Regions from separate parts of the Macrococcus psychrotolerans genome, predicted to be linked through region 2. Evidence: predicted binding sites of a transcription regulator. Region 2 holds the regulator's gene; the other holds the start of a gene.
What was found. Region 2 encodes Rex, which represses fermentation and respiration genes when NADH is low (regulators of the CRP and FNR family bind a similar motif). Its sites were predicted from a motif close to TTGTGAAATATTTCACAA; they were not measured.

Region 1: the regulator Rex is predicted to act here: its motif matches at 8,772-8,789, upstream of QA539_RS00830 (nitrate/nitrite transporter).

What each region holds. Positions count from the first base shown of each region.
Region 1 is NZ_CP124591.1:160,103-175,524, reverse strand. It holds gene QA539_RS00885 (SDR family oxidoreductase) at 1-231, shown strand, start outside; gene QA539_RS00880 (fatty acid desaturase) at 266-1,279, opposite strand; gene moaA (GTP 3',8-cyclase MoaA) at 1,521-2,531, opposite strand; gene mobA (molybdenum cofactor guanylyltransferase MobA) at 2,512-3,123, opposite strand; gene QA539_RS00865 (MoaD/ThiS family protein) at 3,124-3,357, opposite strand; gene QA539_RS00860 (molybdenum cofactor biosynthesis protein MoaE) at 3,362-3,802, opposite strand; gene mobB (molybdopterin-guanine dinucleotide biosynthesis protein B) at 3,789-4,268, opposite strand; gene glp (gephyrin-like molybdotransferase Glp) at 4,262-5,506, opposite strand; gene moaC (cyclic pyranopterin monophosphate synthase MoaC) at 5,569-6,045, shown strand; gene QA539_RS00840 (MogA/MoaB family molybdenum cofactor biosynthesis protein) at 6,046-6,546, opposite strand; gene QA539_RS00835 (ThiF family adenylyltransferase) at 6,558-7,547, opposite strand; gene QA539_RS00830 (nitrate/nitrite transporter) at 7,558-8,715, opposite strand; gene QA539_RS00825 (hemerythrin domain-containing protein) at 8,868-9,374, opposite strand; gene QA539_RS00820 (response regulator) at 9,391-10,041, opposite strand; gene QA539_RS00815 (sensor histidine kinase) at 10,052-11,083, opposite strand; gene QA539_RS00810 (GAF domain-containing protein) at 11,070-11,528, opposite strand; gene narI (respiratory nitrate reductase subunit gamma) at 11,563-12,237, opposite strand; gene narJ (nitrate reductase molybdenum cofactor assembly chaperone) at 12,230-12,808, opposite strand; gene narH (nitrate reductase subunit beta) at 12,801-14,351, opposite strand; gene QA539_RS00790 (nitrate reductase subunit alpha) at 14,341-15,422, opposite strand, start outside.
Region 2 is NZ_CP124591.1:1,758,965-1,774,386, forward strand. It holds gene groL (chaperonin GroEL) at 1-1,619, opposite strand, end outside; gene groES (co-chaperone GroES) at 1,679-1,963, opposite strand; gene mroQ (intramembrane glutamic endopeptidase MroQ) at 2,176-2,931, shown strand; gene QA539_RS09200 (phosphate--AMP phosphotransferase) at 3,127-4,566, opposite strand; gene QA539_RS09205 (M3 family oligoendopeptidase) at 4,701-6,392, shown strand; gene QA539_RS09210 (LPXTG cell wall anchor domain-containing protein) at 6,457-7,380, opposite strand; gene QA539_RS09215 (VOC family protein) at 7,600-8,448, shown strand; gene QA539_RS09220 (MurR/RpiR family transcriptional regulator) at 8,603-9,460, opposite strand; gene QA539_RS09225 (GH32 C-terminal domain-containing protein) at 9,596-10,297, opposite strand; gene tatC (twin-arginine translocase subunit TatC) at 10,366-11,121, opposite strand; gene QA539_RS09235 (twin-arginine translocase TatA/TatE family subunit) at 11,182-11,370, opposite strand; gene QA539_RS09240 (redox-sensing transcriptional repressor Rex) at 11,383-12,015, opposite strand; gene QA539_RS09245 (ABC-F family ATP-binding cassette domain-containing protein) at 12,167-14,086, shown strand; gene tsaD (tRNA (adenosine(37)-N6)-threonylcarbamoyltransferase complex transferase subunit TsaD) at 14,481-15,422, opposite strand, start outside.

The sequences.
Region 1 (15,422 bases), 440 kb from region 2:
AATCATTTAGAATTTGACACATTGACTGTCGCACCAACATCAGCACGTTCTACAATGAATGCTGAGGAAGCTGTGCTTAATGGCTTCATCCATGTATTTGAACCATATTTCAAGAAATCTATCGTATTTGAAGAAAATAATACAAAAATGTTGTTAAGCGAAGTAAATGAAACGACACTACAACTTACAGACGAGAATCTAGATTACATTATCGAAGTTTTCTTCAAATAAAAACAAGAATGGAATTAGTTTCCATTCTTGTTTTTTAAATTGTTCTTTTCTTTGCATAATTACGATAATAATCTTTAAATGTGATAAATACCTTTCTTTTCTCATCGTAAAGTTTATATTTAATTGTCTCCAGACTTTGTTTAAATGTGATTGTCGTTGCATACTGCAGTGGTTTAACTTCTTCGTGTGCAGTTTCGAGATAGTAATTTGGAATTCTCGGACTTAAATGATGCACATGGTGGAACCCAATGTTCCCTGTTAACCACTGCAATAATTTTGGTAATTTGTAATACGAACTCCCTTCAACTGCAGCTTTAACATAATCCCACTCTGAATTCTCTTCGAAGTACGATTCTTCAAATGTATGCTGAATATAGAACATCCATATACCAAGCATTGACCCGATAAACATAATCGGTAGAAATACCGCTGCAAAGAATGCAAATCCAAAGTACCAGATAATAGATCCATACACGACCAAGATTGCAATATTATGAAAATACGTATTTAATTTTTCTTTCTGCTTAGCACCTTTACTATTAATTCTGTTTGTAACGAACAATAAATATATCGGCCCTAAAACAAACATAACAAATGGATTACGATACATACGATAACCACGTTGCTTCCACTTACTTGCCGCTTCATATTCATCAATGGTCATCATCCATATATCACCGATCCCCTTCTTATCAAGGTTGCCGCTTGTTGCATGATGAATATTGTGTTCTCTGCGCCATTGCTGATACGGAAACATCGTCAAAAATCCAGTAAAATTTCCCATTGCATCGTTCCACTTCTTATTCTTAAAGAACGAACCATGACAACAGTCATGAAATATAATAAACGTTCGAACTAGGAAGAATGCTGCCACAATACTAACAGCTACTGATATCCATGGAGAAACACTGTAACTTAACATACTTATCGCTACAAGTACTAAATAAGGAACCAGTGTATTTAGCACCTGGACTAAACTTATTTGTAGTGCGGATTTCTCATAAGGCTTAACCATCTTTCTTAACATTAACTTTTTGTCTCTTTCCATAAGTCACCTCTAAATAAAATAATAATGAAACCACGATACCGAAAAGGATTGTCAGTTAATATTATTACCTAGTACTAATTTTATTACTACTCTATTATAACGTTTATTTTGAATAATAAAAGTAAAAAATAGCATATCATCGATTTTTTCGATGATATGCTATATTAAAATTGTTATATGAATATATATATACTTACACATAGTTTATATCTAATAAAATTATTATATTAAAATAATAATTTTAGCCACCAATATAATTCATATTTATTTTCTTTTTCTTTCTTTGCCTCACAGTTTCGGCAGTACGTTCATCAGAATAACGATCCTGACGCACAGACCATAGTGCAATAAGCTTGTCCTTCAACTCCTGATCTGTCGCACCGCTTCTAATAAATTCTTTCAAGTCATAACCATCTGTTGCAAATAAACAACCAAATATCTTACCATCTGAACTTAAGCGTGTTCTTGTACACGTTGAACAAAATGATTCTGACACGCTTGTAATAAATCCGAGTTTTGCGCCATTATCATGAACATAATATTTCGCAACTTCGCCAAAGTATTTCGGTGGTTCATGCTTAATATTAAAATGCTCTGAAATATGCGTTATCATTTCCTGTTTCGTAATTACTTTATCAAAATTCCAGCCATTGTCATTACCAACATCCATAAATTCAATAAAGCGCAATGTTATTTTTTTATCTTTGAAATACTTGACCATCGGAATCATCTGATGGTCATTCATACCTTTTTGTATCACCATGTTCACTTTAACTTGTAAACCAATAGATACAGCGTGATCAATTTGTTCTAATATTTGATCCGCACTGATACCACGTCCATTTACCGCTTCAAATGTTTCATCAAGCGCGTCTAAACTGACATTTATGCGACGTAATCCAGCATCATATAATGCTTGTCCGTGCTTTTTCAGCAACAAACCATTCGTCGTTAAACCGATATCTTCTATACCTTCTATCGCTTGGATTTCGCGTATTAAGTCCGGTAAATCTCTACGCAATAGCGGCTCCCCACCTGTAATCCTTACTTTCTTGACACCGAGCTGTGCATATACTTTTGCAATACGCGTCAACTCTTCAAAGGACAGTAATTCATCTTTCGGCAGAAAAACATAGTCATCACCAAATATTTCTTTCGGCATGCAATATGTACAACGGAAGTTACAGCGATCTGTTACAGAAATACGCAGATCTCTAATCGGGCGCCCTAATTTATCTGTTATTTGTTTCATTTGTCACCCTCCTTACGTTCTGTAAATCAGTCTTTGTATTAATATTAGCATACCATTCGCTTTCGTCGCTTACTTCTGAAACAGGAACAAACTGTGCCTCAACCGTCAATTGTTTTAATGCATAACGCTTTTGTTTCATACTCTCTTGTATAACAGGTAGTAACGAACGATGATAAATCGCAATTGTGCGATGTACTTGTAAGTCATCCTTATAACACAGCACATTTACATTTCGTGTATTAAAACAACTAATAAGATAGTCTATTGCTTCTGTTGTTATAAACGGTGTATCAACAGAGACGACGAAGTAACTTTCTGAAATACACGTTTCCATTACAGTGTATATGCCTGACATCGGGCCACAATCCGCTTCGATATCCGTTACTACGTGCATATCGAGTTGCTTCTCTTTAATTTCCTCTTCAAAGTATGAAGTCCTCTGTTTATTCGTGCTCAGAACAATGCACGATACGGTACTTTCTTTAAATGCTTCATATACATGCTCGTAAAATGGCTTACCATCGATTTTGTGAAGGGCTTTATTGCTGCCAAAGCGTGTAGAAGCACCTCCTGCTAATATAACACCGATCATTTAGCCACCACTAACAGGTGGAATTAATGCGACAACATCATCATTATGAATTACATCTTCGTCGCGTACAAACTCTTCATTAACAGCGATTTGAAATTGCTCATCACGTATTACCGGATACGTTTCATATAAATGCTTTCTAAACTGACTTACTTTAACAGGCTCAGCAAACGAAAACTGATCTTCTGTGCGATCCAGTTTTGCTTTAATATGTGCAAAATATAATACTTTCATCATATCACCCCTTATAATTCGGATGGTAACCTCTTTGGCCACCCATCCACTGTTCTCCGTCTTCCCATATTTCTTTTTTCCATATCGGAACAATCTCTTTAATGCGTTCAATCGCATATTCATTTGCTGCATAACTATCTTTGCGATGCGGACTCGATACACAAATCACCACTGCTATCTCTGATACTTCAAGATTACCGATACGGTGAGCAATACTTACTATCGTCTCCGGCCATTTCACGTTTATTTCCTGACCGATCTGTTCTAATTTTTTCTCTGCCATTGGAATGTATGCTTCATATTCCAGATACTCTGTTTTAACACCTTGTGTCCATTCTCTTACGATACCGGTAAACACACATACTGCACCTTGATGTGGCGTTACCGTCATCTTTCTATAATGTTCAACATCAATCGGCATAGTTACGACCTCAAATTGTTTCACGTGTATCACCTACCCAACTTTGTATGAATTTCTTTATCACTTGTTCACTATCAACGGATGTATCTACCATCAGTTTAATATTTTGTAACTGAGATAGCATCTCTTTATCTTCAGCATTGTTGTAAAGCACAATTTTATCGTAATGTGCCTGCTTATAACCTTCTACTAGCACAATATCCTTACACGTTACTTCTTCATCGATAATAGTCTGGAGTTCAATCGATTCATTCTTTCTTAGCTTATGAATATACGCATATCCCTGGACGATGCTTTCATCTGCTCCGTTCTCTATATATGTTATATGATCACGAGTTCTTGGAATATCTATTTCCTGTCCACCAATTTCACCGTGATGTTTAATAACAGACACTTCATAATCGAGTGTTTTCAATTGCTTAATAATACGATTCATCGTTGTTGTTTTTCCAGACTTTTTAAATCCAACGACTTGCAATACTTTTACCATGATGAATCCTCACAAGAAAGTTCTGTTAACAGGACATCTACAGTGTCACCTTGTTTAAACCCTCTCGTTCCCCCAGGTAAAACAATCATGCTATTGCTTTTTGCGATGGCGATCACTGCATTACTCTTATTAAATCCACTCGGCGCTACCGTCATATTACGGTAATCTAAATCCGCTCTTATAAATCTTGTAAATGGATTTGCTTTCGTGAAGTCTTCTGCAAGCGTTGCTTTAACCACAGTCGGATATACTTCGCTCTGACCCATCATTTTACGCAGTACAGGCTTCGTATATAGCTCAAACCCCGTGTAACAAGCGCTCGGGTTACCCGATAATCCAAAAAGAAATTTGTCATGACTTACCGCTACAGTTGTTACACTGCCTGGTCGCATCGCAACTTTGTTGAATAACACTTCTGCTGAAAGTTTGTTATATATTTCAGGCATGAAATCGAAGTCACCAACACTCACACCACCCGTAGTAATTACGATGTCATGTGCATCCAGGGCATCACGCACTACTTCGTATAGCGCATCGAAGTCGTCACCATGAACACGATAGTCTTTCACTTTAATACCCATCGCTTTACAAAGTGATGCAATCATCGGTCCATTTGAATTTCTAATTTTCCCTGGTGCAAGTGATTCATTCATTTCTACAAGTTCTGATCCAGTAGCAATTAGTGCAACAGTCGGCTTATGGTAAACGTTCACGTACTCATACGAGAAGGTCGCCAATACTGCGATTACACCTGCAGTAATTTGCGTTCCTTTCGGAATAACAACTTCACCTTGCTTACATTCTTCACCCTGCCTTGAAATATTTTCACCAGGTGTAAATGGTTTTCTAAGCGTAAAACCCTTTTCTATGAGCGACGTTTGTTCAAGCATAACGACAGCATCTGCACCCTCTGGAATTGGCGCACCAGTCATGATACGTACTGCTTCGTTGTCTTTTAGTTGTGCGTCACTTACATGTCCGGCACCGATATGATCGATAACTTTAAATGCCTTACGCGCATCACCACTTGCACCTTCTGACGCTTCACTTACAATCGCAAAGCCGTCATATGGCGACTTATCAAACATCGGTATATCATATGTTGCAATAATATCTTCAGCTAATGTATAGCCTAAACTATCGGTGTAATACTTATTCGTTACTATTTTATATTTAGCATGCTGTAAACATTTATCTATCGCTTCTGTAACTGGAATGGGTGTACGTTTTTCAAGCATCGTTATCCTACTTTCTCTAAATGTAGTATGATAGTTATAGTATACAAAAAGGAAGTGAAATGATGAACAATTTAACACACTTTAATGAACAAGGACGCGCTAAGATGGTAGATGTATCAGATAAACCTACCTCAACACGCACTGCTGTTGCTAAAACTTCGATTAAAGTAAACGCAGTCATTTATGAGCAAATCATCAACCACAAGAATAAAAAGGGCGATGTGCTTGGCGTGGCACAGGTGGCAGGTATTATGGCTGCAAAGAACACCGCACAAATTATCCCGATGTGTCACCCACTAAATTTAAGTGGTATCGATATTGCCTTTGAATGGGATACGATTGACGGTTATGAAATATTAATCACTTGCACCGTTAAAACGACCGGACAAACAGGTGTTGAAATGGAAGCTTTAACGGGTGCAAGCGCGACGGCACTTACAATATATGATATGACCAAAGCAGTTGATAAAGGTATGATTATCGGTCCAACTTATCTCGAACATAAATCTGGTGGCAAAAACGGCGATTTTAACCGTTAATTACTTATTAAGCTCATGCACAATGTGATGAATCTCTTGTGTAATGAGCTTTTTCATTGCGAGATTTACAGCACCAACTGATCCTGGTATCGAGAAAATTACGGTATTATCTTTCGTACCACATAACGCACGTGAGAGCATCGCTCGTGTACCTACATCTTCTGTATAGCTTAAATAACGAAATATTTCACCGAAACCTTCCAGTTCTTTATCGATAACAGACTTCACTACTTCAATCGTAACATCACGTTTTGCAATACCTGTTCCACCTGTCGTAATAATGACATCCACTTTATCATGCAGTAATTTCATAATGCTCGCTCGAATATCAGCCTGGTCGTCTTTAGCAATCAAGTAATGTTCACGTGAAACATCGATTTCAATACTTTTTAAATGTTCAACAATTGCCTTTCCGCCCTTATCCGTAGCATAATCTCTCGTATCACTTACTGTAATGACACCTACATTTAATTGTTTACGCACATCATTTGAATGTTCCATACTAATCGCTCCTAACCAAATAGTTGATGATAAACTGTCTTGCCTTCCGCCATCGATTGAACTTCATGAATAAGCATACGACCACCTCTAAACCGTACAATCGGATAGCCGTTAAAGTTAAACCGAATAAAATAAGGTGTTTCCTGCACGGTAATAGACAATGATTCTAAATGTTTTAACAATTCTTCATCACTAAACTGTGTGGTAATTTGAACAGTATCTCTCCCGCATAACATCGTTTCATGTGTACGTTTATGCAGTTCTGGATATGTTGCTTGTCCTCCGCACGTCATACACTCATCATCATACATACGAGAAAATTTAAGGGCTGTATGATCCATCTGCCATACATCACCAAACACTAATTTCGCATCAAACGGTGTCCCTGTTAATAACTTTAACGCATACGCCATCTGAAAGCTCGTTGCCATACTTACTGCAGGTTCTATAACACCTACTGTATCACAGGTTCTATTCATGATTGGTAACATACCCATCACACAATTAAAACACGGTGTTTCACCTGGAATGAACGGACATGCCACATAAGTCGACTCTACACACGCACCATAAATCCATGGGATATTATATTTATAAGCGAAATCGTTAATTAACAATCGCGTTTCAAAGTTATCTGTTGCATCTAATATACAATCACATTGCAAAAACGCCGCTTCTAGAAGCGGCGCATCAAGATGATCGATGTAAGTTTCGATTTGTATATCACTTCGGATTGCTTTTAATTCTCTTTCACAAGCAATCACTTTAGGTGTCGAATCAACTGCATCTTGTTCCTTAAATAGTGATTGTCGTTGTAAATTAGAAAGCTCAACATAGTCGCGATCAACAATCACAATTTTATTTACACCGCACCTCGCCATGGATTCTGCAAGATGTGTACCAAGTGCACCGCACCCTACAATCCCGACAGTCTTTTGAGATAATCTCTCCTGACCCTCCTGGCCGATACCATAAAATTTTATTTGTCTGTCATACCGCATATGTCATCCCCTAATTTCTGCCTTCTTTTTTGTCCATCCAGAACATTGTTGTTAATGCAATTATACCAAACACTGCGAGGAAGGCAAAAGCTGGTTTATTCGTTCCAAAGTTTGCAGCACATGCCGCAATGACTAGCGGTGGAAAGAATCCACCTAATCCACCCATCATCGAAACAATACCGTTAACAATACCTGCTTGTTTAGAGTAATATGTCGGAGCCAATTTAAAGATTAAGCCATTTCCTAACCCCGCACATGCTGAAATAACTAAACATCCGGCAGTAAAGAAAGAGATTTGATGGTTAATCGAAAGCATTGCTGCACCAATAATAAGACCAACAAACACAACTTTAAGGACATCCATAGCACGTAACTTGTCACCCAGCACGCCACCAATTGGGCGTAGTAATGTGGCAATCGCGATAAATATACCTGTACGTATTCCTGCATCAACTTTATCTAATCCAAAGTTATTAACCAAGAAGTTCGGCAAGAACAATCCAAATGCTACAAATGAACCGAATGTAATGAAGTACCAGAAGCTCAGTAAATACAGTTTATACTCTGGTAATACACCTTTAATCTGATCCATTAATGGTTGTTTTACTTTCGGCTCATCTTTATCTCCTAATAAGAAGTTCAGTAGCGCAAATAATGCCATAACTACTAAATAAGATTTAACAGTGTTGCTCCAGCCAATTGCATTCGCAAGCGGTGGTGCTGCGAACGCTGATACAGCAGTTCCGATATTCCCCATTCCATAAATACCATTCGCTAAACCATGTTTTTCTTTCGGGAAATATTTCGGAACACTCGTAACACCTACAGAGAAGATTGCGCCCCCAACACCTAAGAAAAGGCCTGAAATCATCAGCATCGTAGTAGACTGTGCTAAACTAAGTAAGAATACTGGAATCAATAAGAATATAAACGAGAATAAGAATACCTTTCTTGCACCGATTAAGTTGGCATAATAACCAAGTGGGATACGCAAAACTGAGCCAAGAATAACTGGTATCGCTAAAATAATTGCTTTCTGACTTTCTGGAATGGTAAATTCTTGTGACATAAATGGCATAAGCGGTGCAATGATTGTCCATGCCATAAACCCTGCAACTAAACTTAACGTCTGTAAGGGTAACTGTACTTTACTTGTTGATTTGTCCATTTCTTTCACCTTTTTCATTAGTTTGTGATTTACTATACAAAACTATTGTAAGGCGATTGTGATACATTTAACATTGGGGAATTCCCCCTATAACTGAGTCATTTCCCTATATAAAGAGAGAACTAGAACTCTTTCAAGTTTTAGTTCTCTCTTTATATAATCTTTGTATTCAATACCTCTAGAAGCATTTCTTCATCTTTTATCTTAAATACCTTTTCCGCCATTGTGAACAGTACACTCTCTTCCTTATACATGTGCACCATACAAATTTCGTAACCTTCGTTCAAATCATTCAACAGGAGATTAATATCTTCTACACTCAGTTCCATCATATTTGTAACACCGTTAAAGTGATTAAAATATTGTGCCATCTCATCATGCTCAGCTTCAATTGTCAGTATCGGACCTTGATCTGTTCCAATATAACTTCCTAGAACAGGAAAGAAAAATCGCTCTTCTTTTGCCTGGTGCTTATCAAGTACCGGTAAAAACTCCGACACTTTTTCTTTTAATAACTTTAGTTTATGATATTTTGAAAGCATCGCTTCTGTAGCTTTCACATCCATCATGATTTGATACCATTCATGTAATAGTGAACGCATCAACATGTGTTCATTCTCTAAAATACGCAGTGCTTTCATCTTTGTTTGAAATTGCATCGTGTCACTACCTTTTTTAAAATTCAAGTAATTTTTTCTTAAGTGCGTATTCTACAAGTTCCGGTTTACTTTTAAGCTCTAGCTTATCCATGATTCTTGCTTTATGTGCTTCTACAGTTTTTACTGAAACATATAACATTTCAGCTATTTCTTTATTACCATAACCTTTCGCAATTAAAGGTAATATCTCTAATTCTCGTTTTGTTAATATTTTTAAATGATCATTTTTCGCTGAGTACTCTGTATCATGGTGTATTAATTCATGCACGAGTGACGTTGCCATCTTAGGATCGATATAAGTTCCCTCTTGATAGACCGTTCGCACTGCTTTAATCAATTCTTCGTCTGGAGCATTTTTCAGAATATAGCCGTTTGCACCATTTTTGAGAACATGAAACAAATACTCTTCATCATCATACATCGTCAATATCAGTATCTTTGTCTCAGGAAATGCCTCTTTTATTTTACCTGTAGCAATTAATCCTGATTCTCCTGGCGGCATACTTAAGTCCATAATCAGTACATCTGGTTTATATTGCGAGACCATTTGGAAAGCTTCCATACCATCTGCTGCTGTTGCAACAACTTCCATATTGTCTTGATAGTTCAAAATCATCGAGAATCCCGTACGCACAACTGCATGATCATCTGCAATTACAATCTTCATATTTATCCCCCTAGAGTGGGATGGTTAACGTTACAAACGTACCTTTTCCTGTTTCGCTATTAATCTCAACATACCCATTGACGATAGCCGCACGTTCTTGCATACCAAAGAATCCGAGTCCGGATCCTTTTGGTGTATCTCCTGGTGTAAACCCATCTCCACTGTCGCTAATTTCTACTGTTAATTCGGTTTCATCTTTTTGTATAAATACATTTACTTCATCGACATTCGCATATTTTAAGCCATTCAGTATTGCTTCTTGTGTAATTCTGTATACTGCTGTTTCTATCTCATTAGAAAAACGAATGTTGCCTATATTCTCATCCATATTAACTTCAAGACCATAGCTCTTTTCAAGTTGCTTAAAATGAGAGTTAAATGCTGCTACTAAACCAAGATCATCTAAAGAAGAAGGCCTCAACTCTAAGGATAGATTGCGTATATCATCCATTAGTCGTGCGATTGAACCTTCCATCATCTGAAGATGCTTCTCTTTCTCTTCTTCAGTCTTATATTTCATCAAACGAATGTCAACTGATACATTAAGCAACTCTTGAATCACACTATCGTGCAATTCTCGTGAGATTCTTTTTCTTTCATTTTCCTGCGCACTAATAATTTTTTGTGTAATTGTTTTCTGATGAAGAATTTCCTGCGTTTTTATTTGCTGGGAAATATTTTGCAATGTCAGTACTTTAGTGCCGTTATTTTCTTTTAGCACGACGTAAGATGCTGAATACGGTTTAGGCTCCCCATTTTCATCTTTTAGAAATAATTGAAACGACTGATTATTTTGTTCACGTTTAATAAAACAGTCTCTGCACTCCATTATTGCATTTTCACTTGTAACTCCTAAACATGTGCGACAAAGATTTCTTGTCAGACCATCAATATTGTCATGTAAATCAATCACTTTTTGAGCGGCTTGATTCATTGTGAGTATATTGTTCTTTTCATCTATAAATATGATGAGTTCATCGGTATCGTTATAAAAGGCATCAACCAATCCATCATCATTTATTTCACGCTCAAGTTTCGACACTATTGATCACATCCTTACAATAAAAAGTACCGAGTCCTTGCTCAAGACTTTTTTTGAGCTGTTCATGCATCGTTAAAGTAAACGGACGTTTACTTCTATTCCCAATAAGAAGTACAGCTGCAACTTTATTGTATTTCCATAATGGTACAGCGATAAAACTCGTTAACTTTTCAAAACGAATAATCGGAAAATCAAATAGGTGTGCATTCAAACTACTGGATTCAATATCAAGCTCAATCCAGTCTCGCCCTGTTTTAATTACGATACCGGCGACACCCTTACCTTTTTTTAGTTCAATCTTCTTGTAACGTTCATTTGTTTCACCCGAAACATGGCGCCAGTGAATATCTGTCTGTAAAATTAAATCAGAAGGCATCGCGAGTCCGATAAAATCTACATTCAGTGATTCTCTAAGCTGGTCTATCATCGCTTGATAATCATGCATCATTTACACTCCTTTGCCTTCTGATTATAACTTATTATTTATGTTTACGATATATAATGTGACTGCGTCCGACATAGTTTACAGGTACACTCCATACATGGACAAGACGAGTAAATGGCCACAATGCTGTAATTAAGAATCCTGTGATTACGTGAATCTTGAAAGATAATGGAACACCTTCCATATATCCTGCTTCAGGTCTTAATATTAATAATCCGCGGAACCATTCAGAGATTGTATTACGATAATCAAAGTCTGGTAATGTAGCATTCGTTACGATTGTTGAATAACAGCCGATAAATACGATGAATAGTAATAGAAAGTTAACAAGAATGTCTGATAACGAGCTTAGCTTTCTTACGTTTTCATTTGTTACACGACGTGCTGTCAACAATAACATACCAATAAGCGTGACGATTCCGAAGATGCTTCCGATATATACGGCACCGATATGATATAAATGATCACTCACACCAATTGCACGCAACCAGCTTGCAGGAATACCTAGACCTACGACATGCCCTAATATAACCGGGATAATTCCTAAGTGGAATAAAATACTCCCCCACATCAACGACTTCTTCTCTACAAACTCACTTGACTTTGCCGTCCATGAAAACTGATCATATTTAAACCTAAAAATATGACCAATAATAAAAATCGCAATACACGCATAGGGGAATATTACCCACAATAATTGATTACCCATTTAACGTCACCTCATTCTCATCTTTAATCAAACATGCCTTACATGTTTCTCTTATCGCCAAGATTAAATGATAATATGGGCTCTTAATATGTTCTAATGCTTGCAGCAGATTATACGTACCATCTTCAATGACCATTAATAACAACCCCATGCTTTCCTCTGCACGTTCATCTCCGCGCCAATCCGCTGCATAAATAAATTCACACATTAATGGCAAGAAGTCTGACAGTTCTGATGAAGGCATTTCAAGTCCAAACATTTCATACAATACTTTAAGTCGTGCAAGCATTTGTCCGCGTTCTTTCTTATCCTGGAATTTAACATATGTCATGTATAACGTCGTCTTCTTTTCAAAGTCAAATGTCGACGTATACACTTCCTGAATTTCAGACAAGCTAATTTCATGCATATTATTCCAGTACTGATTGATTGCTTCATAAGCAGGATGATCCTCTGCAAACACCCCGTCGAATTCTCTTGGATGAAAATTTAATTTTTCTGGGTAAATGAGCTGGTGACTAAAGAATCCAAATGCACGTTTATAATCATAAAGTTTATTTAAATCAATCACGCCAAATACCTCCATAGAAGTTATCTTCATAAACTTCTTTACCAGACTTACCAGCAGGTACTGGACCACAACCGTCACAATCTGCGCCGAAGTTATCGCTTGTATAACCCTCGCCACCTTGAGCGCTATACGTATTCATGTATCCTTCTTTATGTGATGTCGGGATGACAAAGCGGTCTTCATGCTTTGCAATTGCAAGTAATCGATACATTTGTTTCACTTGATGCGCTGTCATGCCGATACGGTCTAAACGTGACGCGTCGAAGTCTTTACCACTTGAAACGGCTCTCATGTAACTACGCATCATCGCCATACGTTGCAACGCTTCTTTTACAGTTTGTGCATCTCCTGCGGTTAACATGTTTGCTAAGTATTGAATTGGTAAACGCATCTCTTCAATTGCAGGGAAGATCATATCTGGGTTCTTGATAGAATCTTTACCTTCAAAGTAGTTCATAATCGGACTAAGTGGCGGGCAGTACCATACCATTGGTAATGTACGATATTCAGGGTGTAATGGGAATGCGAGTTTGTATTCAATTGCAAGCTTATATACTGGTGAGTTTTGTGCTGCTTCAATCCAGTCTTGTGCAATACCATCACGCTCTGCCTGAGCAATCACTTCTGGGTCATGAGGATCTAAGAATAAATCGAGTTGTGCTTGATATAGATCTTGCGGATCCTTTACAGTCGCTGCTTCTAATACACGGTCAGCATCATACAGTAATACACCTAAATAACGCATACGTCCCGTACATGTTTCAGAACATACTGTCGGAAGTCCTGCTTCAACACGCGGGAAACAGAAGGTACATTTCTCAGCTTTGTTCGTTTTCCAGTTGAAGTAAACTTTTTTGTAAGGACAGCCAGTCATACAATAACGCCATCCACGACAAGCATCTTGGTCTACAAGTACGATACCATCTTCATCACGTTTATACATTGCACCGCTCGGACAACTTGCCACACAAGATGGATTTAAACAATGTTCACATAGGCGTGGTAAGTACATCATAAACGACTGTTCAAAATTGAACTTAATTTCTTCTTCAATCTTTTGAATGTTTGGATCTGTTGGTCCTGTGATGTGCGCACCAGCTAAGTCATCTTCCCAGTTCGGGCCCCACTGTAAGTCCATTTTTTTACCTGATACTAATGATTCAGCCGTTGCGACTGGTGAATGCTTTTGTTCTTTCGCGTTCGTAAGATTAGCATAATTGTAAGTCCATGGCTCATAATAGTCTTTCATTTCAGGCATATCTGGGTTGTAGAAGATTTTCCCTAAAGCAATTTTAGAAAGTTTAGAACCTGATTTAAGCTCTAATTTTCCTTTGCTGTTTAACTGCCAGCCACCTTTATATACTTCCTGGTCTTCCCAGCGCTTCGGATAGCCGATACCTGGTTTTGTCTCTACGTTGTTAAACCACATGTATTCAGCACCTGGACGATTCGTCCAGGTACTTTTACATGTAATACTACATGTATGACACCCGATACATTTATCTAAATTCATTACCATTGCGACTTGTGCTTTAATCTTCAAGCCAATCAACCTCCTTCATCTTACGTACAGCAACGTAAACATCACGTTGGTTACCAATTGGACCATAATAGTTAAATCCGTAACTAATTTGTGCATAACCCCCAACAAGTTGCGTTGGCTTCAAGTGAATACGTGTTGGCGCATTATGTGAACCACCACGCGTATCTGTAATTTCAGACCCTGGTGTTTGAATATGTTTATCTTGTGCATGATACATGAACATCGTACCACGTGGCATACGGTGAGAAACCACAGCACGAGCTGTAACAAGTCCGTTACGGTTATATACTTCCAACCAGTCGTTATCGTTAATGTTATGCTGTGCTGCATCTTCATTGTTGATCCATACTGTTGGACCACCGCGGAATAATGTTAACATGTGTTGATTATCCTGGTATGTTGAGTGAATATTCCATTTACCGTGTGGTGTTAAGTAACGTAAAACCAAACTATCTACGCCACCTTTAATCTTCTTATCTTTCGTGCCAAATACCATTGGTGGTAATGTCGGTTTGTATACAGGCAGTGATTCACCAAATTGCTGGAATACTTCATGGTCAATATAGTAACTTTGACGCCCTGTTAACGTTCTAAATGGAACGAGTCGTTCAATGTTCGTCGTAAATGGTGAATAACGACGACCTAATTTGTTCGAACCTGGGAATACTGCAGTTGGTATCACTTCACGTGGCTGTGCTGTAATGTTCTGGAATGTAATTTTCTCAGCTGCACGTTCTGCTGAAATATCCTTTAATTCCATACCTGTTTGTCGTTCAAGATCTTCATATGATTTTTGTGATACATGGCCGTTTGTTGCCGATGAAACGTTCAGAATAACATCTGCAACGCGTTTTGCTGTATCAATTCTTGGCAATCCATTTTTCACTGTATCATCTTCATACGTACCCACCATCGAGCGTAATTCATCGTATTCTTCTTTAACGCTGAAACTTACGCCGTGCGCGCCTACTTTACCATTCTCCAGCAAAGGTCCTACTGATATATATTTGTCGTACACTTCCGTATACGTACGATCTACAATCGCAAATCCTGGCATCGTTTTACCCGGAA
Region 2 (15,422 bases):
TACATCATTCCTGGCATGCCGCCCATTCCCATGTCTGGTGCTGGATTATCTTCTGGCATTTCTGCTACTACTGCCTCAGTTGTTAAGAACATTGCCGCAACACTTGCTGCGTTTTGTAATGCTGAGCGCGTTACTTTTGTTGGGTCAACGATACCTGCGTCGATCATGTTTACCCACTCATCCGTTGCAGCGTTATAGCCGACACCTGTTTCAGCGTGTTTAATCTTCTCAACAATCACTGAGCCTTCAAGTCCTGCATTCTCAGCGATTTGACGGATTGGTGCTTCAAGTGCTTTCAGTACGATCTTCACACCTGTCGCAACGTCGCCCGTTGCTTCAACTGCTGCAACCTTGTTGTAGATAGATACTAATGCTGTTCCTCCACCTGCAACGATACCTTCTTCTACTGCTGCGCGTGTAGAGTTTAATGCATCTTCGATACGTAATTTGCGTTCTTTAAGTTCTGTTTCAGTTGCAGCACCGACTTTAATCACTGCAACACCACCTGCTAGCTTCGCTAAACGTTCTTGTAATTTCTCTTTATCAAATTCAGAAGTTGTTTCTTCGATTTGAGCTTTTAATTGTCCAACACGTGCATCGATGTTTGAAGCATCGCCGCGTCCTTCAACGATTGTTGTGTTATCTTTCGTTACATGAACTTTACTAGCGTTACCTAACATTTCTACTGTTGTGTCTTTTAATTCTAATCCAAGGTCGTCAGTAATCACTTGTCCACCTGTAAGAATCGCTAAGTCTTCTAACATCGCTTTACGACGGTCACCAAATCCTGGTGCTTTAACTGCTACTGCAGTGAATGTTCCGCGTAGACGGTTCAATACGATGTTTGTCAGTGCGTCGCCATCAACGTCTTCAGCTACGATTAAGATTGGACGTGATGTTTGAACGACTTGTTCTAAGATCGGTAAGATGTCCTGGAATGAAGAGATCTTCTTATCTGTAATTAAGATGTAAGGATTCTCTAAGTCTGCAATCATCTTATCTGAATCTGTTACCATGTAAGGTGAAGCATAGCCACGATCGAACTGCATACCTTCAACGACTTCAAGTTCAGTCTTGAATCCTTTAGATTCTTCGATTGTGATGACACCGTCGTTACCGACTTTCTCCATTGCTTCAGAGATGAACTGACCGATTTCTTCGTCAGCTGCTGAGATGCTACCTACTTGCGCGATTTCTTCTTTGCTTGATACTGCTTTAGAGATTGCTGCAAGTTCTTCTAGTGCTACTGCTACTGCTTTATCGATACCTTGACGAATACCAACTGGGTTAGCGCCACTCGTTACGTTCTTCAGACCTTCTTGAATCATGGCTTGTGCGAGTACCGTTGCAGTTGTCGTACCGTCACCAGCAATTTCATTTGTCTTGTTCGCTACTTCAGCAACAAGTTTTGCACCCATGTTCTCATAAGGATCTTCTAATTCAATTTCTTTCGCAATTGTTACACCATCATTTGTAATTAAAGGTGCAACAAACTTCTTATCTAATACAACGTTACGTCCTTTAGGTCCAAGTGTTACTTTAACTGCGTCTGCTAATTTATCTACACCTGCAAGCATTGCTCGTCTTGCATCTTCAGAAAACTTAATCTCTTTAACCATTAGTTAATTCCTCCATTTATTAATAAATTTGTGAATTATATCTTCTATACTTCTATCTGCTATTCTACTATTGCAATAATATCTTCTTCTTTTAATACGATATAAGATTCATCACCAGTCTTAACTTCAGTACCGCCGAATGGCTCATACACGACACGGTCACCAACGCTAACACCAATCTCAACGCGTTCACCATTATTCAGGATGCGTCCTGTACCTACTGCAACTACAGTCCCTTCATTTGTCTTCTCTTTCGCAGAATCTGTTAAGACGATTCCACTTGCTGTCGTTGTCTCTCTTTCATTCTTTTGAATTACAACACGATTTCCATATGGTTTTAACACGATTTTTTCCTCCTTATAATCACATTAATGATTTTTTAGCACTCTCTTATATGTAGTGCTAATATAATTTCATAATAATCAAAGAAGGTCAAAATTGCAAACATTTTACTTTATTTTTATTAATAATATTTGATTGCTCTCTTATTGCTTTCTAATTAATGGATAGTTACGGTACAATGAATAAGGATATTATTTATTAGAGGAGTTTTAAAGTGAAGCATAATAGAAAATGGATTAACATCCTTACTGTATTACTTTATATCGGATCACAATTATTCGTATTAATACCGACCAGTATCTTTCTTAAGCAAGGGCTTGATAACGATGCAGCGTTCTTAAAATCCATCCCATATTACGTCGGGTCATTTGTCGTAGCAAGTATTCTTGTTATCTATATCAATACGAAAATCAAAAATAAGACACACCTTGAACGTTCAGTTAAGACTGATACGTTATCAACAATCGGGTTAATCATCGGAGGATTATTCATTTCATTATTTACGCAGATGATGCTCGGCATGGTCAATACATATATATTAAATCAACCTATGGAAAGTCAGAATACGACGCAGATTATGGGTATCGCGAAACAAGCTCCTATATTCATTATACTGATTGCAATTGTCGGACCGATATTGGAAGAATTCGTATTCAGAAAAGTTATATTCGGGGAGTTTTATGAACTAATTAAAGGAAACCGCGCCGTTGCTTTTACAATCAGCGTACTCATCAGCGGCTTTATCTTCTCAGCAGCACACAGTGATTTCAATCATACACTCATTTACATGGGCATGTCAGTCGTATTCAGTGGTTTATATGTATTATCGAATCGTATCATCGTGCCAATCGCAGCACATATGCTGATGAATGGATTCGTCGTCTTAATGCAAGTTGTATTCGCTGATAAAGTGATTGAAGCACAGAAACAATTAGAGCAGACAAACTTTATATGGCATTTATTTAACTAAAATAAGCTTGAGACAAATGTCTCAAGCTTATTTTTTAGGATTTTGTTCGTGGCTAAACGCGTGTCACGTCCTTTTTACGGCGTTCCACTCGCTGACCCTTTCGGCATAATGCAAACAACACAGAAAACAAAGAACTTTTTCTTTGCGTTGTTCACATTATGCTTTGGGTCAGGACGCGCGTGTCACGTCCTTTTACTACCAAAGCTTCTTCACATTCCACAGTCGTTCTTCACATACGGAGATGATGGTTTTCAGTGCTTTAATTCGTGCGGCTCGTTTGTTGTTTGCCGGGATAATTACCCACGGTGCATGTTCGGTTGTCGTATTATCAATCATATCTTTACTTGCTTCAAGATATAGGTCCCACTTCTCACGGTTACGCCAGTCTTCATCTGTTATCTTCCATTGCTTCTCAGGGGTAACTTGTCGTTCTTCAAAGCGTTTCAACTGTTCATCTTTATCCAGAACAAGGAAGAACTTAATCACAATGGCACCTTCTATCGTCAATGCTTTCTCAAATTTATTAATCTCATCGTATGCGCGCTGCCATTCTTTATTCGTTGCGAAGCCTTCCACACGTTCAACGAGTACACGTCCATACCAGCTGCGGTCGAAGATTTCGATATGCCCGCTTCTCGGCACATCTGTCGCAAAGCGCCATAAATAGTGATAGCTCAGTTCTGTTTCAGTTGGTGCACTGATGGCATTCACTTCGTATCCTGTTGGATCCAGACTTTCACGGACACGTTTAATATTACCGCCCTTACCTGCAGCGTCCATGCCTTCATATACGAGCATCAGAGGAATTTTACGTTCATACAGTGCATATTGAAGTTCACGGATACGCGCCTGTAATTTCGGTAATAGTTCTTTATATTCTGCTTTAGACATATCATCCGACGTATCCTCGAACATGTCTGTTGAGAAGTCTTCTGTAAAGGCGCCGTCTCGTTCATCTTGCTTAGATTTCTCTTTAGCTTTCAGCGCTTTTTCAAGTCGCTTAATGATGACTTCGTACATTTCATTGACTGCTTTACCACGTTCTGTATAGTCGATATGTGTCCATGGTGCAATCTCTTCTGTCGCTTTCATCAAATCAATCATACCGTCCTGGTAGACTTTGGTCGGAATACTCGTTTCATATTCCTGAGCTTTCCAGCGTGTCAATGGATTCTTCTTCGTCTGCTCTATATGCTCCTGACGCTTTTGTTCATTTACTGATAGATAAAATTTAATAATCACATAGCCATCATCTGACAACATCGATTCAAACCCTTTAATTTCCTGCGTTAATAAATCATAGTCTTTAATGATATCTTTCTTATAGCCATGCTCTTCAAAATCAAGTTTCTGGGCATACCAACTCCTAAAGAACAGCGTTACCCCGCCTTTTTTCGGAATGTTGTTCCAATATGGGTACAGGAATGGATAGCGTAATAACTCTTCATCCGGACGTTTCGTCGCATAGAAGTTTGTATATTTTGCATCAAGCGTCAGCAAGAGTTCGTTAGATAGTCGTGACTTTCCTGAAGCTGGTATCCCCTCAAATACAATCATAACCGGAATGCCTGCTTCATGTGTCTTTCTTACGAGCTCTGCTGTCGTAAGCTGTAACTGTTTATCTATTTTCGTCATATGACCCCTCCTCAGCGTATTAATTTAATTATACTATTAAATAACAGATTTTTAAGAATTTTTGTATTTCATTATTTCGATTATTGAAGTATTATTAGAATAGTAAGAAAAATCAGACAATGAGGAGCAGCTATATGACAACATTCCAAAACTATAAATATGAGCGACCTGACTTGCATGCAGTTGACCAATCTATCGATCAGTTACTTGAACAGTTTGAAGCAGCATCATCTGCTGAAGCACAAATAAAGCTGATTGATGAGATTAACGTAGTAAGAAAGCATCTTGATACTGCAATGAATCTTGCTTACGTGCGTGCTTCAATTAATACAAATGATGCATTTTATTCTGAAGAGCGAGATTATCTGGATGCACATGGTGGAGAAGTCATTCAGATTGAATCCAAGTTCTATAATGCACTTGCAAATAGTAAATTTAAAGATGAATTGCGTGAAACCTATGGTGACCAGCTGTTTGATCTTGCTGAGCTGTTCGTGAAACAGTACGATGATTCAATCAAGGATCTCTTGAACAAAGAAAATAAAATCTCATCTGAATATAGTAAGCTCGTTGCTTCAGCAGAAATTGAATTTAAAGGTGAAACATACACGTTCGCTCAGATGGGACAATTTCTCGATTCTGCAGACAGATCCGTACGTAAGGAAGCGAAACTTGCAATGGAAGAATATCGTGCTGCGCAGTTAGAGCAGTACGATGCAATCTATGATCGACTCGTTAAAGTACGTCATGAAATCGCAACGAAACTGGGCTTTAAGAACTTTATCGAACTTGGTTATGTGCGTATGAACCGAGTGGATTACACACCTGACATGGTAAAGAGATATCGTGATCAGATTCATAAGCATGTTGTCCCAGTTGCACAAAGTTTGTATCAGTCTCAAATGAAGCGTAATGGATGGGATAGCTTAAAGCCATACGATGAGAACATTGTGTTCTTATCAGGGAACGAGAAACCAAAAGATGATGGGAAAACAATCTTAGAGAACGGTCGTAAAATGTATAAAGAGCTCAGTGCAGAAACAGATGAATTCTACCAGTTCATGATGGACCGCGAACTGTTTGATGCAGAAGCGAAGAAAGGGAAAGAGGCTGGAGGTTACTGTACGTTTATCCAAGACTATAAATCGCCGTTTATCTTCTCTAACTTTAATGGAACAGATCATGATATTACCGTACTTACACATGAAGCTGGGCATGCATTTCAAGTGTACCGTTCACAGGACTTAATTCCGGACTATTTATGGCCGACGCACGAATCATGTGAAATTCATTCAATGAGTATGGAGTTCTTCACATATAAATGGATGGATCTCTTCTTTAACAACCCAGATAAGTTCAAATATAAACATATCGGGGATGCCATCAAGTTCTTACCCTATGGTGTGGCCGTTGATGAATTTCAGCATATCGTCTATGAGCATCCTGAATTAACGCCGCAAGAACGTCGTGCTGAATGGACGAAGCTTGAACAGAAGTATCTGCCGCATAAAGATCATGACGGAATCGCGTCTTTAGAAAGCGGTGCATTCTGGCATCGTCAAGGTCATATCTTTGGTTCGCCGTTCTATTATATTGACTACACACTTGCACAAGTTTGTGCCTTCCAGTTCTTCAAACGTTCAACAGAGGATTTTGAAGAGGCATGGAAAGATTATCTGCACATCTGTGATATTGGTGGGTCATTACCATTCAATAAAATTGTTGAAGCGGCAAACTTACGCTCTCCATTCCAAGATGGTGCATTAGAAGATACGATGACTTTCCTTGAAGATTATCTTGATGAAATCGATACGAGCAATTTTTAGTTCACTATAAAGATATCCCCATCGATATATTGTATCGATGGGGATATTATTTCATTGTGATACGTTATAATCTTCTTAATAAGATTAATCCTGATAACAACAAACTCACAGATGCTAATACATACATGAAGACATTTTCACCTGTATCGGGCAGCTCAGAATGTTTTTTTTCTTTTTGTTTTTGCTTTGAAGTCGTCTTTGAATCCTTGTCTTGATGGTTTTTTTTAGATTTACCAATTTCACGTGTCACGAGGTCACACACTTGTTTATCAAGCACTGCATAATACGCTTCGCCATCTGTTGGTTTAAACTTTCCCGGCTTAATGCCAAGCAAATCATCATCTTCTTCAAGAGAAGGATGTTCCGGCTCACTATCACTAGGTTCTACTGGACTTACCGGAGTATCAGGCAACTCAGGAATATCAACTGTGCCTGCTGACGGTTCATTTAAAGGTGACTTCTCTCTCACCGATTGATTATCACTATCTTGTGGAGGCGTTATTACTGAATCTGTAAACTCTTCACCTATAGGTGATTCTATCGGTTCTTGGATTGCTGGATCCTCTGTTGTTGGATGTTCTGTTGTTGGATGTTCTGTAACGGGATATTCTGCTGTTGGGCGTTCAGTCGGTTGATCGACTTCAACTGAAGGTAATTCTGTCGTTAATGTCTGTTCTTTGGATGGTAATACTGTGGTCATTGTTTCTGTTGTTGGTGCTTCTGTTGTTGGTGCCTCTGTTGTTGGCATTTCTGTTGTCTCATCATCCTTGATAATTTCAGTAGACAAGATTTCAATTACCGGGCTTTCTGAACTTTTGTCTTCAGTCGATTTCAATGAAGATTCGGTATTTATAGATTCTACTTGCTCACTTGATGGCTGTTCTACTGTCACTGAGTTATCTGCTGCTTCAGTCAGCGCTGCATGGTACGACGTTAAACCGAACGTACATACCAATGCCGCAACAGCTTTCACCTTAAATTTGTGCATTTTTAATTCCTCCAATTTCCACTTAGATTAATTATAATGGAGAATGTACACTTTTTCTATGATGAGGATGCATTGTTACACACATTTAACATTTCATATATAAATGAAACATATCAAAATCTAATGCCAGAAATGAATGTTTTGCAATTCTAACAAATTTTAGTATAATTAATATATCAAATATAAAATATATATAATACATTGTAAAGAGGGATAATAATGGAGAAACAATTCTTTTCGAAAGACACACATATTGGTGCTGTACATCTTAACGTTAACTTTATGGATAACAGCGTAAAGTTTTATCATGAAATATTAGGTATGGATATTATCGAGCATACCCCTTCATTTTCAGCACTTGGGGTTAATGATAGCGTTCTGATCTACTTATATCAGACGAATCATACGCGTGTTCAAACTGCAGGGCTGTTTCACTTTGCACTATTAGTTCCTTCTCGTGCTGCGCTCGGCAATATTTTCTACCACCTCATTAAGACTGAATATCCGTTAGCAGGTGCGAGCAATCATGATGTTTCAGAAGCCATCTATTTGCAGGACCCGGAAGGTAATGGGATAGAGATTTACAGAGATGTGCCAAGCAATGAATGGCAGTTTGACCCAAATGGTGATATCGTCATGGGTACATCTGAGATGGATTATGCAGCTGTTATTGAAGCGAATCATAACCGTCCATTCGATGGTATGCCGAAGGACACAATCATCGGACATATGCATCTATCAGTCATTGATTTAAATCAGTCCATTGCATTCTATAATGAATTGTTTGGATTAGATGTAATGACTCGCTATGGTAGTCAGGCGGCATTTATGGCAACAGCCGGGTATCATCATCATCTCGGATTAAATACATGGCAACATCAGACCGAGCGCGCGCGTCTTGACTATCCAGGATTAAGGAAATTTGATCTGAATATCCCCAACAAAGAAGACCTCCAGCACTTTTTAGAAACATTATCAGAAAAAGGATTAACTCAGTCAAAAGACGAGAATTCAAATATTATATATGACCCTAGCGGCATTGGAATTAGAATAATGACAAAAAATTAGAAGTGTAAACTATGGGATTATTTAAGAAAAATATAGCAAGCTTTTTAGGCACTATGAGAAGAATGAGGACCGTTTCATCATAAAAAATAAAAGCATCTATAAAAAGCTGCAGGTATAGCACCGATAATTCGGTACATACATGCAGCTTTTTATATTATAAGTTCTCTTGTTCGTGCGTAATTTTACGTGTTTCATTTAAATTCTGCATATTAGATAATACTGTATCCTTTAAATACGCACAAACTCTTAAATAAAGTACGTCCACAATTGTAAGTTGTGCTGTACGTACTGTCATATATCCTAAATTGATTTCATTTTCTTCTTTCGCCATCGCAAGTACAATATCCGCCATACGAATAGCAGGAGATGAGAACTTTTGTGTTAATAATATAATCTTAATCCCTTTCTCTTTTGCATATTTACAAATATCTGTAATAACCTTATTCTTACTTGTTTCAGATGTAATGAATAATACATCTCCTGCTTCATAGTGTCCTAATAATGTAATCGCAGATAAAAGATCTGTTGCCAGAATTGCAGACTGATCAATATTCATCAGCTTTACATGCAAATCTGTCGCAACAACTCTTGAGTTCCCGACGCCAAAGATCATAACGCGTTTTGCACTTGTAATTGCCTGGGCCGCTTCATCAATCACTTTAGCAGAAATGACCTTCTCTGTATTATAAAGTGCTTGAATTGTATTGTTGAAGACTTTCTCTTTCATTACTTCTTCATCGTCTGTTAATTCAATCTTCGTCGGTACCTTTTTATCTGCAATTGTGTGAAGTTCACGTGCGAGCTCCACCTTAACCACTTTAATCCCAGATAATCCAAGACGCTTACTGAAGCGTACAATGGCTGCTTCACTTGTATTTGAAAGATGTGCAATTTCTTTGATTGGTAAGTTGACCACCTTTTCAGGGTACTCAATGACAACGTCGGCAATCCTTTTTTCAACTGGTGTAAAGCTATCGTACATCTTTGTAATTTGACCTAATACTGAATACATAATTTCAGCTCCTTACATCTTATTCAATTAATGTTATGCCCTATTTAATTTCAATTCGCTAGCTTCACTTCAGTATAAATATACTATTTGCTGAAAACAATTAAAACAAAAATTTTCTAAAATTTGTGGATGTTTTTATGCATCCTTTAAATCATACTTCCATAGCTTCAAATAAACATCCCCATGAACCGCCGATGTTCTAATGCCATCTGCTGATTCTGATGTATTAATACGCGTGGACATTACTGCTTCTCCATCATTGATAAATATCTCTATCGTCTGTTTATGAACAATGCAGTGTAACTTTGTCAATGGTTCGTGCAACGTAATAAACTTTGTATAGGGTTCATCAATCAAACCACTATCCGAACGATCCACAGTAAATATTCTTTTCTCTGTGTCATAGATCAATACCGTGCGCTCTTTTCTTGAAACACGTAATTCAAGTATATATTCTAAGGCATTATTCTCTATAATCTCAGCGACAAGTTCATAATTATTGCCTTCATAAGGATGCAGGCGAACATTCTTCCTTGTGGCGTAACCTTCTGCTGTTTCAAGTTTGCCTTGCCTACTAGAAGAAAGCAGTGGCCGTTGTCTTAGCTGTCCGTCCTCGATTGACACAATCCTTGGTGTAGCAAGTACATCACCAATTCTGCCGATTAATAGGCAACGGTCTTGTTCATCCAGCATAAAGGTGACGGGCTGATAATCGAATCCATGGTCAGCAATATTATAATTCAATTGTGATGGATACACATCTAACTTGCTGCCGACTTGCGCTTCAAGTTCCTCTAATTCCTGCTCTGTTAATGGCACTATCTGGGATTCCTTCATCATAATTCTCCTTGAAATATATTACTTATATTCTATCAGAAAATATAAAAAAAGAAGTAGCTTTGTCACTACTTCTCAAGTTCTTCTTCAATCAGTTTCTGTTCACCTTTTAAATATTGTCTATAGCCGATCTTGCTTATTTGGATACTCACTTCATACAGCAGTAACATCGGCACAGCGAACATTAAATACGTCATAAAGTCAGCAGGTGCAATTAATGCGGCAAAGACAAATAAAATAAAATAAGCATACTTACGGTTCTTACTTAAGAACATCGGTGTGACGATACCAAGTCGTGTTAAGAACAGTAAAAGAATCGGTAACTGAAAGACAAACCCGAAAGGCAGCGTAAAGCGCAGCATTTCGTTAAAGTACTCTCTTACACCAATCATCTGGTTGACACCAATCTCGCTTGCGAGCCCTAACGTAAAGAAGATGAGGTAAGGAAATACTAAATAATAACTGAACAATAGCCCAGCAAGAAATAATATAATACTGATCGGAATATATGCTAACGTAGCGCTTCTTTCTTTGGGATGCAGTCCGGGTGAGATAAACGCCCATATTTGATACAGAATAACAGGCGAGATTAAGATGAGTGCAATTAACATAATCACTGTAATATAAATTGTCAGCGGATCACTTACTTTAAAGTAATGTAAAGTAATTTCTTTTGGCACATCATCCTTCGTCAAGTACTTTGTGACCGGCTTTCCGAAGTAGAATCCGACGATAACTCCTGCTACTAAGAAGTAACAGACTGTCATAATTCGTTTACGCAGTTCTTCTAAATGCTCAACTACTGTTAAATCATCTTTATTCATGTAAGGAATTGACCTCCTCATACAAAAAGCGGCACTACATCGCCGCTTTAAAATTTCAATTTATTTGATATCTTTGTTATCTTTATCTTCGTGATCCTTCATGATGCCATCTGTTGCATCTTTGAATTCTTTAAGAGATGTTCCCATGGCACGACCAAACTCTGGTAATTTCTTAGGGCCAAAGATAATTAAAGCGATAATTCCTAGAAATATAACAACTGGTCCTGATAATGCTAAACCTAAAAACATATATTTATCCCCCTAATGATTTTTCATAAAGAAAATTAATGATTGTAATTCTACGCCGAGATCAATGTGATGTACATGTACTCCGCTCGGTACATTTAAACGTTCTGGTGTAAAGTTTAATATACCTTTTATTTGTGCTTTTGTCACTCTATTTGCGACGTCTTGAGCAACACTACCTGGAACCGTTAAGATAACGACTTGAATCCCTGTAGCTTCTACAACCTTCTCAAACTCTTTCATATCCTGAACTTCAATCTTGCCAATCTTACGACCGATCGCTTCATCATTCACATCGAATGCTGCTGTTATCTTCATTCTATCATTAATCGAGAAGTTGTAGTTCACTAGTGCTGTTCCTAAATTACCGACACCGATAATCGCGACCTTCGTAATCATATCTTGCTGTAACGTCGTCTTAAAGAAATTTAGCAGGAATTTAACGTTATATCCGTATCCTTTCTTGCCAAGTTCTCCAAAATAAGAAAAATCTCTGCGTATTGTTGCAGAATCAATCTGTAATCCTTCACTTAATTCCTTACTGCTCACTCGTTCAACATTTGAATTATATAACGTATTAACAAAACGATAATATAAAGGAAGTCGTTTCAAAGTGGCTTTAGGAATCTTGATTTGGTCCTTCGACATCCTATTCACCCGTTTCTATTTTTTGTGATAACTTTCACATCGATATAATTATAACATCTATACTAATAAATGACTATGTGAAATTATGAATTAACGATAAATGATTCCCACTGATATCACACTACTGTACAATAAAAGAGAGGTGAACAAAGTGATACTATTACAAGCTAGTAATTTAACAAAATCCTATTCAGGTGAAAATATATTCTCAAATGTAAAATTTGAAGTTAAATCCAATGACCGTATAGCCATTGTCGGCAGAAATGGTGCCGGAAAGACGACATTAATGAAGATTCTTGCTGGAACTGAAGACTACGATTCAGGTCATCTGTCTATTGCTAAACATGTAAATGTTGGTTACTTAACACAGCAGATGACTTTAAATGCTGAAGGTACAGTCTATGAGGCTATGAAGAAACCCTTCTTACATTTAGAGCGCATGCAGCAGGAGTTAAATAACATCGCCACTTACTTAAGTGAACAGAGTGAAGATGCACAGAGTGATGCATATCAAGAGAAATTAGCAGAATACGAAAGACTGCAGCAAAAGTTCGAATCACAAGATGGTTATTTATATGAAACGAAGATCAAATCTGTCTTAACAGGATTAAGCTTCACAGAAGAAGACTTCCATAAGAAAATAGATAACTTCTCTGGCGGACAGAAGACACGTCTCGCACTTGCTGAGATGCTACTTCATAATCCCGACTTACTATTACTTGATGAACCGACGAACCATCTTGATATGGATACAACTGCATGGCTGGAAAATTACTTAACGACGTACAACGGTGCCATCGTCATTATTTCACATGACCGTTATTTCTTAGACAAGGTTGCGAATACAGTATATGATGTCGCGCTCGGACAAGTAACGAAATATGCCGGTAACTATTCAAAATTTATTGAACTGCGTGATCAATTCTATGATAAGATGCAGGCCGAATATGAGCGTCAGCAGGCTGAAATCAAACGACTAGAAACATTCGTACAGAAGAATATTACACGTGCATCGACGAGTGGCATGGCAAAGTCCCGCCGCAAAGTATTAGAGAAGATGACAAAGATCGATATGCCAAAACAAGACGACCACTCAATGAACCTGCGCTTTACTATAGATAAAGAAACAGGAAATGACGTACTGCGTTGTACTGATCTTGCAATCGGCTATTCAACGCCTCTTGCAACCAATATCAACTTTGATGTCTCTAAACAAGACGCAATCGCATTTATCGGCCCGAATGGCATCGGCAAGACAACGCTCATCAAAACAATTGCTAAATTATTAAAGCCTCTTTCCGGAGAGGTTCATTACGGTGCAAACTTGTCGATTGGTTATTACGATCAGAAACAAGCTGAATTCTCATCGAACAATACCGTGTTGGAAGAATTATGGCAGTACTATCCTGCAATGCCTGAGAAAGAAATCAGAACTGTGCTTGGACGTTTCTTATTCGTACAAGATGATGTCAAGAAAATCATCAATGACTTATCCGGTGGCGAAAAAGCTCGACTCCAGCTCGCAAAGCTTAGCCTTGAAAATCATAACGTGCTCATACTCGATGAGCCGACGAACCATTTAGACATCGATGCGAAAGAAGTACTGGAAGATGCACTCATCCATTACCCAGGAACATTGCTCTTTGTCAGTCACGACCGTTATTTTATCAACAAACTCGCAACGAAAGTATTCCATATGGATAAAGAGGGCGGGCGTATGTTCCTAGGCGACTATTCTTACTTCATTGAAAAAGAAGAAGAACGTATGGCCATACTTGCACATCAAGCAGAAGAACAAACGAAATCCGTAAATAAAGAGAACGACTATAACGCATTCAAAGCGAACCAAAAAGAGATCAGAAAGCTAGAGCGACAAAAAGAAAAGCTGGAAACGCAAATCGAAACAAACGAAGAGCGTATCAATGAAATTGAACTCGAACTTACAAAGCCAGAAGTATTCAGTGATATCGAAAAAGCAAACACATTCAATGAAGAACTTATTAAACTCAATAGTGAAAATGAAAAATTACTTGAAAAATGGTCAGACATCGAAATGGCATTAGAAGGATAATTTTTCATTAATACACGCTATTTTCTGAAAACAGATATTCACACAGTTATACACAATAAAAATGTTATATTATAAGTAATCCACAAAGTTATTAGACTTATCCACAGATTTGCAGCAAAAACATATCGCTTTTAATGTGTAAAAAGTACTATTGACATATAGTTATGCACATTTTGTTAACAACTTGTGTACAAGTACGTATGTTCGTGTTTTTTAATCAATATATATTCTATCGGTTAATTTATAATAAATCAGGCATAGCGTGCATGTATGGGAAGCATTATTCTTTCTAAATTATTAGATTTCTATGCTATGATTTTACAATAAAAAGGAAGTCATCCATTACGATGACTTCCTTTTTATTGTGACAGCTACTTTACTATCAACTTTGTAACTATAGATCGATATTTGAACGTCCATTTAAGTCCATCGTTCCAAGCTTGCCTGCAATATATTGATAATAAGCTGCTGCTCCAATCATTGCCGCGTTATCTGTGCATAGATTTAACGGTGGTATTAATAGTTTAACATCATTGCTATCACACATCGTTTCCATACGTGCACGGATGCCACGGTTTGCCGCCACACCTCCACATATAAGTAACTGTTTAATATCATAATCTTTTAGCGCTTTAAACGTCTGTGTAGTTAATACATCAATAACACTTGCTTGAAAACTTGCAGCAACATCTTCTTTGTTGTAGCTGATCCCTTTTTGATTTAAATTGTGCAGTTTATTAATGACTGCACTTTTAAGTCCACTGAAGCTAAAATCATAATCATCCATAATCGGACGTGGAAATTCTAGTACATCTTCTCCACTTGCAGCAAGTCTATCGACATGAGGCCCGCCTGGATAAGGTAAGTCTATCGTTCTTGCTACTTTATCATATGCTTCGCCAACTGCATCATCTCGAGTTTCGCCAATCACTTCAAAAGCCATATGATCCTTCATGAGCACAAGTTCTGTATGTCCTCCGGAAATGACAAGTGCAAGCATCGGGAATGTCAATCGTTCTTCAATATGATTCGCATAGACGTGTCCTGCAATATGATGTACTGGTATCAGAGGTTTACTGTGTGCGAGTGCCAATGCCTTCGCCGCATTTATACCGACAAGCAATGCACCAATTAACCCTGGTCCTTCAGTCACAGCTACAGCCTCAATGTCATCCCAAGTCATATGCGCTTCAACAAGTGCTTCTTCAATAACCATCGTAATATTCTCAACGTGATGTCTACTCGCTACTTCAGGTACGACACCACCAAATCGCTTATGTGATTCAATTTGAGAATTGACGACGTTACTTAATACTTCATAGCCATTACGTACAAC